Alloactinosynnema sp. L-07: one gene and its partner. Each later gene encodes a partner of the first gene's protein in a complex. Links are inferred from orthologs where the notes say so. Each region holds a gene or a part of one and is shown on either strand. Other genes may lie near its edges.

Region 1 (4,428 bases):
CGTCGTCGCGGACGACCTGGGTCTCCTCGGGATCGGCCGCGCGGGCGGTCTTGACCGCGACGGCGAGGCCGGGCAGCGGGCGGGAGTGTGGGGCGGTGGTGTGGGTCACGCGTGGGGTGGCGGTTCCCCGCGACGCCGCGGCGGCCGCGATCCGGCGGCTGCGGGCGCAGGCGCCGCACCCCGGACTCCCCGGCGTCGACAGCGGCCCGACCAGAGCGCGCTCACCGTCGAACAGCACCGCGACCGCGGGCAGCCGCGCGGACCGCGCCCACCGCCCGAACTTCGTGACCGAGGGGTCGCCGTCTGCGATGAACACGGCGAGCTTGGCCGCGGGCGGCACCGGGCGGCCGGATCCGGCATAGACCACCACGCCGTCACCGGACTCGCGCGCCAGGCGCGTGGTCAGTGACAGCGCGGGGTCCGGTCGGGTCGGGGCCCGGTCCGCCTGGATGGCCTGCTCAGCCCGCACGCACCCGCCCCATCTCCTTGGCCGTGGCCTCAATGGAGCGGGCCGCGAACTCGACCTGGTCGACCTGCGCCTGCATCACGTCGAGGCTGTGCGCGACGAGCTTGTACTCCGCCGGGGTGGTGATCCCTTTGAGGATCTCCCAGAAGCGCAGCTTCTCGTCGTCATCGCCGCCGAGCAGCGACAGCAGCGCGGCGGTGTTGCGCTGGAGCTTGATCACTCTGGCTTCGAGATCCCTGGTGTCTGGCATGGCGGCCTCCCTGATTGCCTACCTCGGTCATGAGGAAGGAGTCGGCAACCAATCGAGGGATACATTCTCCACCCGAATCATCGCAGGTCACATCACGTGGGCGAGAAACTCTCCGGTGTAGCTGCCCTCGACCTTGACCACGTCCTCCGGCGTGCCCTGTGCCACGACCAGGCCGCCGCCCGATCCGCCCTCCGGTCCCATGTCGACGATCCAGTCCGAGGTCTTGATCACGTCGAGGTTGTGCTCGATCACGATCACCGTGTTTCCCTTGTCCACCAGGCCGTTGATCACGCCGAGCAGCTTGCGGATGTCCTCGAAGTGCAGGCCGGTGGTCGGCTCGTCGAGAATGTAGACCGTCTTGCCGGTCGAGCGCTTCTGCAACTCGCTGGCGAGCTTGACCCGCTGGGCCTCGCCGCCGGACAGCGTCGGCGCGGGCTGTCCCAACCGGACGTAGCCGAGGCCGACGTCGACCAGGGTGGCCAGGTGCCGGTGGATGGCCTTGATCGGCTCGAAGAACGCGGCGGCCTCCTCGATCGGCATGTCGAGGATCTCGGCGATCGTCTTGCCCTTGTAGTGGACCTCCAGGGTCTCCCGGTTGTAGCGCGCGCCCTTGCAGACCTCGCACGGCACGTACACGTCCGGCAGGAAGTTCATCTCGATCTTGATCGTGCCGTCGCCCGCGCACGCCTCGCAGCGGCCGCCCTTGACGTTGAAGGAGAACCGGCCCGGCTGGTAGCCGCGGACCTTGGCCTCGGTGGTCGAGGCGAACAGCTTGCGGACGTGGTCGAACACGCCGGTGTAGGTCGCGGCGTTGGAGCGCGGGGTGCGGCCGATGGGCGACTGGTCGACCTGGACGAGCTTGTCGACCATGTCCAGGCCGCGGACCCGTGTGTGCCGCCCGGGCACCTGGCGCGCGCCGTTGAGCTTGTTCGCCAGGACGGTGGCGAGGATGTCGTTGACCAGGGTGGACTTTCCCGAGCCGGACACGCCGGTCACCGCGACCAGGCAGCCCAGCGGGAAGGAGACGTCGATGCCGCGCAGGTTGTGCTCCCGCGCTCCGACGACGGTGAGCTGGCGCTTCTTGTCGATCGAGCGGCGCAGCATCGGCATCGGGATGCTGCTGCGGCCCGCGAGGTAGGCGCCGGTCAGCGACTGCTTGTTCTTCAGCAGTTCCTTGAACGGGCCGCTGTGCACGACCTGGCCGCCGTGCTCGCCCGCGCCGGGGCCGATGTCGACCACCCAGTCGGACTGGCGGATGGTGTCCTCGTCGTGCTCCACCACGATCAGCGTGTTGCCCAGGTCGCGCAGCCTGGTCAGGGTCTCGATCAGCCGGTGGTTGTCGCGCTGGTGCAGCCCGATCGACGGCTCGTCCAGGACATACAGCACGCCGACCAGGCCGGAGCCGATCTGCGTGGCCAACCGGATGCGCTGCGCCTCGCCGCCGGACAGCGTGCCGGACGCGCGGTCCAGGGACAGATAGTCCAGGCCGACGTCCAGTAGGAACCGCAGGCGGGCCTGGATCTCCTTGAGGACGGCGCCCGCGATCATCGTCTCGCGCTTGCCCAGGGTGAGTCCGTCGAGGAAGGCAGAGCACTCGCTGATCGACATGTTGGAGACGTCGGCGATGGAGCGGTCGCCCTGGTCCTTGTGCGCGAGCGTGACGGCCAGGATCTCGGGCTTGAGGCGGGTGCCCTGGCACGAGGGGCACGGGACCTCGCGCATGTAGCCCTCGTACTTCTCGCGCATGTACTCGGAGTCGGTCTGCTCCTGGCGCCGTTCGAGGAACGGGATCACACCTTCGTAGGCGGCGTAGTAGGAGCGTTCGCGGCCGTAGCGGTTCTGGTAGCGGACGTGCACCTGGTCGGGCACGCCGTGCAGGACCGCCTTCTGCGCCTTGGCGGGCAGCCGCCGCCACGGGGTGTCCATCCGGAACCCGATCGACTCCCCCAGCGCCGAGAGCAGCCGGACGAAGTACTCGGCGGTCTGGCCACCGGCCCACGGCGCGATGGCGCCGTCGCCCAGCGACAGCTCGTCGTCGGGCACGACCAGCTCCGGGTCGACCTCCTTCTTGACGCCGATGCCCGTGCACACCGGACACGCGCCGTAGGGCGAGTTGAAGGAGAACGAGCGCGGCTCCAGGTCCTCGACGCCGAGCGGGTGGCCGTTGGGGCACGCCAAGTGCTCGGAGAAGCCGCGAATACGGGCTGGATCATGCTCGGGCAGGTCGACGAACTCCAACTCGACGAGCCCGTCGGCCAGGCGCAGCGCGGTCTCGACCGAGTCGGTGAGCCGCTGCTTGGACGTCGCCTTCACCGCGAGCCGGTCGACGATGACCGCGATGTCGTGCTTCTCCTGCTTCTTGAGCTTCGGCGGGTCGGCCAGGCTGTGGACCACGCCGTCGACCAGCGCGCGCGAATAGCCCTGGGTCTGGAGCTGGGAGAACAGGTCGAGGTATTCGCCCTTGCGGCCGCGGATGATCGGGGCGAGCACCTGGAACTTCAGGCCGGACTCCATGGCCAGCACCTGGTCGACGATCTGCTGCGGGGTCTGCTTGCTGATCGCCTCGCCGCAGGTCGGGCAGTGCGGCTTGCCCGCGCGCGCGTAGAGCAGGCGCAGGTAGTCGTAGACCTCGGTGATCGTGCCCACGGTCGAGCGCGGGTTGCGGCTGGTCGACTTCTGGTCGATCGAGACCGCGGGCGAGAGGCCCTCGATGAAGTCGACGTCGGGCTTGTCCATCTGGCCGAGGAACTGGCGCGCGTAGGCCGACAGCGACTCGACGTAGCGGCGCTGCCCCTCGGCGAAGATCGTGTCGAACGCCAGGCTGGACTTGCCGGACCCGGACAGGCCGGTGAACACGATCATGCTGTCGCGGGGAAGGTCGAGGTCGACGCCGCGCAGGTTGTGCTCACGGGCGCCGCGAACGACGAGGCGGTCGGCCACTGAAATCCCTTCGGTAGTGCACGTGAGCCGACCGGGCACGGGTCTGACCCATGAACGTCGATCAGCAAAGTGTGAGTGGCCACGGGTGGCCGACCCCCATGCTCGCACGGGGCACCGACAATTCTCGCGGACCCGGGTTCGTCATGCACCCGCGAAGCGGTACCGACGGGTAACAACCCTCGCCTACTCTGGATGGGGAGAGCAACTTTGCTCCGTTCGCCACCAACTCAGCATCGGGGTGCGCATGAGTGGGTTGAACACGTCCTCGCACACCACCGCGGGCACGCTCGCCGCGGTCAAGGAGGCAACCTCCGTCCTGACCGGGGTGGTCGACGGATTCAGCGAGTCCGACTTCCCCAGACCCAGCCTGCTGCCGGGGTGGACCCGCGGCCACGTGGTCACCCACCTGGCCCGAAACGCCGATGCGCTGGTCAACCTGCTCACGTGGGCCCGCACCGGCATCGAGCACGCCGCCTACCCCAGCCGCGCCGACCGCGACGCGGCCATCCACGCGGGCGCGACCAGGCTCGGCCAGGTCCAGCGCGAGGACCTGATCGCCGCGTCCGGCCGCTTCCTGGTCGAGGCCCGCAGACTGACCGACGCGGACTGGGCCGCGCCGGTGCAGCACCCGCACGGCGAGCTGATCCCGGCCGTCGAGATCCCGCAGCGCAGGCTGTTCGAGGTGTGGACCCACCTAGTCGACCTCGACGCGGGATTCGGGTTCGACGCGGTGCCCGCCGACCACCTCGACCTCATGCTCGACCGGGCCGTG
Region 2 (5,047 bases), 5.4 Mb from region 1 along the record:
GGCTTGGTCGACGGTGACCGCAGGCATGTGAAGCTGCCCCGCGTCGGCGTCATCCGCACCCTCGAATCGACCAGGAAACTGGCCCGTCACGTCTCCCGCGGGACCGCCCGGATCCGCTCGGCCACTGTGACCCATCAAGGCGGGCGGTGGTTCTGCTCGTTCTCCGTCGAGATCGACCGCCACGACCCGGCCCCCGCCCGATCGAACTTCGTCGTGGGGGTGGATCTCGGGGTCACGTCGTTGGCGGTGCTCTCGACCGGCGAGGTCATCCCCAACCCCCGGCACCTCGACGTGGCGTTGCGGCGACTTCGGCGGTCGCAGCGACAGGCAGCGCGTCGGACCGGCCCGGATCGGCGCACCCTGCGGGCTCCGTCGGTGCGGTGGCGCAAGACCCAGGCCCGGATCGCCCGCGTGCACACAGCGGTGGCCGACGCCCGCCGCGACGGGCTGCACAAGCTGTCCACGCACCTGGTCCGCACCCACAGCGTGATCGTGGTCGAAGACCTCAACGTGGCAGGCATGCTGCGCAACCGTCGCCTGGCCCGGCACATCGCCGGGGCAGCCATGGGCGAGCTACGCCGTCAGATCGAGTACAAGACCGGCTGGGCCGGTGGGCGTGTGCACCTGGCGGACCGCTGGTATCCCAGCTCCAAGACCTGTTCGGACTGTGGCGCGGTAAAAGCCAAACCGCGCCTATCCGTACGCACCTACAACTGCGACCAGTGCGGACACACGCTGGATCGCGATCTCAACGCCGCCCGCAACCTCGCCCAGCTCGTGGCCGAGATCGCTGGTGGCATGTCCTCCCCGAGTTGCGGGGCGACACGAAACGAGCCCGATGGAAACCCATGTCAGACCCGCACAAGGCGGGCAACGGGTATCGCCACGGGAAGACCCGGCCACCAGGCCGGGCCAACGCCGCACCGCAAGGTGGCGGCTCACGACACACTTTCGCACGTATCGTGAACGGTCTGTCCGTTCTGCCCCGCAAAGGATCTCGATGGCTCCGCTGCACCCGCTCCTCGAAGTCCTCCTCCCGCACGTCGCCGCCATCACCGACGCCGCCGGTGCCCCGGCGCTCGACCTCGCGGGCCCCGTGGCCGCCCGCCCGCTCGTCGTGGCCGCGCTGGCCGAGGGCGCCAAGAGTCCGGTCCTCGCCATCACCGCCACCGGCCGCGAGGCCGACGAACTCGTCGCCGTGCTCGGTGACCTGCTCGGCCGTGACGTCGTGGCGAACTTCCCGTCCTGGGAGACGCTGCCCCACGAGCGCCTCTCGCCGCGTGCGGACACCGTCGGCGGGCGGCTCGCGATCCTGCGCAGGCTGGCCCATCCCGCGGAGAGCGGCCCGCTCAAGGTCGTCGTGGCCACCGTCCGCAGCCTGATCCAGCCGATGGCCCCCGGCCTGGGCGAACTGGCCCCCGTCTACCTCAAGGTCGGCGCCGAGCACGACTTCGAGCAGGTCGTCGCCCGGCTGGCCGACTTGGCCTACGCCCGCGTCGACATGGTGGAGAAGCGCGGCGAGTTCGCTGTGCGCGGCGGGATCGTCGACCTGTTCCCGCCGACCGCCGAGCACCCCGTCCGGGTCGAGTTCTGGGGCGACGAGGTCAGCGAGATCCGCTCGTTCGCCGTGGCCGACCAGCGGTCGCTGCCCGGTGAACTCGCCGAGATCTCCGCCCCGCCGTGCCGCGAGCTGCTGCTCACCGACGACGTCCGCGCCCGTGCCGCCGCCCTGGCCGAGATCCACCAGGCCGACGCGCACCTGCACGAGATGCTCGACAAGCTGGCCAACGGCATCCCGTCGGAGGGCATGGAGGCGCTGATCCCGGCGCTGTGCCGTGGCGAGATGCAGCTGCTCACCGACGTCGTCCCGGCGGGCACCCACGTGCTGCTCAACGACCCGGAGAAGATCCGCACCCGCGCCCACGACCTCGTCCGCACCGGCCAGGAGTTCCTGGAGGCCTCCTGGATGGCCGCGGCGGGCGGCGGCAAGGCCCCGATCGACCTCGGCGCGTCGGCCTACCGCGACCTCGGCGACGTCGCCGCGCACGCCCGCGACGGCGACCACCCGTGGTGGACCCTCTCCCAGCTGACCGACGCCGACGCCGTGGTAGTCGACATCCGGGCCGTCGACTCCTACCGCGGCGATATCGACCGCGCCTTCGCCGACCTGCGGGCCCACACCGCGACGGGTGGCCGGGCCGTCCTGGTCGTCCCCGGCACCGGTACGGCCAAGCGCGCCGTCGAGCAGCTCGCCGAGGCCGAGGTCGCCGCCACCTTCGTCGAGCACCTCCTGGATGTCCCAGCTCCGGGTGTCGTCACGGTTGTCAAGGGCGCCATCGAGGACGGCTTCATCGTCGGCGACCTGGTCGTGCTCACCGAGTCCGACCTGACCGGCGCCCGCGCCGGGACGTCCACAAAGGACATGTCGGCGAAGATGCCGTCCCGGCGCCGCAACGCCGTCGACCCGCTCGCGCTGCGGACCGGCGACTACGTGGTCCACGAGCAGCACGGCATCGGCCGCTACATCGAGATGGTCCAGCGCACGATCGCCAACGCGACCCGCGAGTACCTGGTCCTCGAGTACGCCAGCTCCAAGCGCGGCCAGCCCGGCGACCGGCTGTTCGTCCCGACCGACCAGCTCGACGAGGTCTCCCGCTACGTCGGCGGCGAGCTGCCCACGCTCAACAAGCTCGGCGGCTCCGACTGGAAGAACACCAAGGCCAAGGCGAAGAAGGCGGTCAAGCAGATCGCCGCGGAGCTGGTCCAGCTCTACGCCGCCCGCCAGGCCGCCCCCGGCCACGCCTTCGGCCCGGACACCCCGTGGCAGCGCGAGCTGGAGGACGCCTTCCCGTTCACCGAGACCATCGACCAGCTCGCCGCCATCGACGAGGTCAAGGCCGACATGATGCGCGGCGTCCCGATGGACCGGGTGATCTGCGGCGACGTCGGCTACGGCAAGACCGAGATCGCGGTGCGCGCGGCGTTCAAGGCGGTGCAGGACGGCAAGCAGGTCGCCGTCCTGGTGCCCACCACCCTGCTCGCCCAGCAGCACCTGAACACGTTCGCGGGCCGGATGCACTCGTTCCCGGTCACGGTCAAGGGCCTGTCGCGGTTCACCCACGGCACCGACACCGAGCAGACCCTCGCGGGGCTCGCCGACGGCAGCGTCGACATCGTCATCGGCACGCACCGCCTGCTGCAGACCGGCATCCGCTACAAGGACCTCGGCCTCGTGATCGTCGACGAGGAGCAGCGCTTCGGCGTCGAGCACAAGGAACACATCAAGTCCCTGCGGACCCACGTCGACGTGCTCACCATGTCCGCGACGCCCATCCCGCGAACCCTGGAGATGTCGTTGGCGGGCATCCGTGAGATGTCGACCATCCTGACCCCGCCCGAGGACCGGCACCCGATCCTGACCTACGTCGGCGGCTACGACGACAAGCAGGTCGCCGCCGCGATCCGGCGTGAGCTGCTGCGCGACGGCCAGGTCTTCTACGTGCACAACCGTGTCTCGTCGATCGAGAAGGCCGCCCGCAGACTGCGCGAGCTGGTGCCTGAGGCCCGCGTGGTCACCGGGCACGGCCAGATGAACGAGGACCGCCTGGAGCACCTGATCCAGGGCTTCTGGGAGCGCGAGTACGACGTGCTCGTCTGCACCACGATCATCGAGACCGGCCTGGACATCTCCAACGCCAACACCCTGATCGTCGAGCGCGGCGACATGCTCGGCCTGGCCCAGCTGCACCAGCTGCGCGGCAGGGTCGGCCGCGGCCGCGAGCGCGGCTACGCCTACTTCCTCTACCCGCAGGACTCCCCGCTCACCGAGACCGCGCACGACCGGCTCGCCACCATCGCGCAGAACACCGAGCTGGGCGCCGGTATGGCGGTGGCGATGAAGGACCTGGAGATCCGCGGCGCGGGCAACATCCTCGGCGCCGAGCAGTCCGGCCACATCGCGGGCGTCGGCTTCGACCTCTATATCCGGCTGGTCGGCGAGGCTGTCGAGGCGTTCCGCAAGCACGCGGGCGCGCCGGGCACCGAGGACGAGGAGGAATTGGCCGATGTCCGCGTCGACCTTCCCGTCGACGCGCACATCCCGCACGACTACGTGCCGGGGGAGCGGCTGCGCCTGGAGGCCTACCGCAAGCTCGCCGCCGCCCCGGACGCCGCCGGGCTCGACGCGGTCAGGGCCGAACTGGTCGACCGCTACGGCGAGCCGCCGACCCCGGTGGTCAACCTGCTGGCCGTGGCCGCTTTCCGCCAGACCGCGCGGGCGCACGGGGTGACCGAGGTGATCGCGCAGGGCAGCAACCTGCGCTTCGCCCCGGTGCCGCTGCGCGACTCGCAGCTCGTGCGGCTCAAGCGGCTGTACCCGAAGGCGGTGCACAAGGCGGTCACCGACACCATCACGGTGCCCCGGCCGACCGAGGGCGCCGCGGGCGGCCGGATCGGGGCGCCGGTGCTGCGCGACCGGGAGCTGCTCGACTGGTGCGCCAAGTTCCTCGACTCGCTGACCGTCACCCCGGCGGCCGCGGGGGTGTAACCCGATCGTGCGGGGCGCTGTGAGAGGCTACGGCACTGTGACCACCGTCATTCGTCGCCGACGCCCGCTCGTCGCGCTCCTCGCCGGACTCGCTCTGCTGGTCAGCGCGTGTGCCACGGGCCAGGGGCCGGCCAACGCCGCCGCCGTCGTGAACGGCAAGACCATCAGTGTCGACCGGGTCCAGGAGCTGGTGGACAAGGCCGTCAAGGCCGAGCCCGCCGTCCAGACCCTGGCCGACAACCGCAAGCTCGACCTGGTCTCGCGCGCGGTCCTGCGCCAGCTCGTGCTGCACGAGCTGATCGCGGCCTACGCGGCGAAGGAGAACCTCACCGCCGAACCGGCTCAGGTCACCGAGCTGGCCAAGCAGCTCGCCGCGCCGAGCCCGCTGCCGACCGACGGTTCGGCCACCGACCAGATGATCGTCGGCCAGGCGGTCAACCGGGTGATGGACACGACCGAGCTGGCGCGGGACTACCTGCTGCTGGCCGAGATCGGATTCAA

What was found. The genes of interacting proteins can lie anywhere in the genome.
Region 2: the proteins of uvrA (region 1) and mfd are in contact, whole or in part, in a crystal structure (PDB 4DFC), measured with the Escherichia coli proteins. The link is inferred for Alloactinosynnema sp. L-07 from one-to-one orthologs.

The regions. Positions count from the first base shown.
Region 1 is NZ_LN850107.1:1,255,179-1,259,606, reverse strand. The notes cover bases 604-4,056. They hold uvrA (excinuclease ABC subunit UvrA), read right to left. Parts: upstream 3,657-4,056; coding sequence 804-3,656; downstream 604-803. Other genes in these bases: BN1701_RS06035 (hypothetical protein), read right to left, coding at 604-716. Outside these bases: BN1701_RS06040 (YcaO-like family protein), read right to left, coding at 1-469; more of BN1701_RS06035, read right to left, coding at 459-603. UniProt on the Escherichia coli protein: The UvrABC repair system catalyzes the recognition and processing of DNA lesions. UvrA is an ATPase and a DNA-binding protein. A damage recognition complex composed of 2 UvrA and 2 UvrB subunits scans DNA for abnormalities.
Region 2 is NZ_LN850107.1:6,631,901-6,636,947, forward strand. What follows is about bases 675-4,746. They hold mfd (transcription-repair coupling factor), read left to right. Parts: upstream 675-1,000; coding sequence 1,001-4,546; downstream 4,547-4,746. Other genes in these bases: tnpB (IS607 family element RNA-guided endonuclease TnpB), read left to right, coding at 675-966; BN1701_RS30330 (SurA N-terminal domain-containing protein), read left to right, coding at 4,584-4,746. Also shown: more of tnpB, read left to right, coding at 1-674; more of BN1701_RS30330, read left to right, coding at 4,747-5,047. UniProt on the Escherichia coli protein: Couples transcription and DNA repair by recognizing RNA polymerase (RNAP) stalled at DNA lesions. Mediates ATP-dependent release of RNAP and its truncated transcript from the DNA, and recruitment of nucleotide excision repair machinery to the damaged site.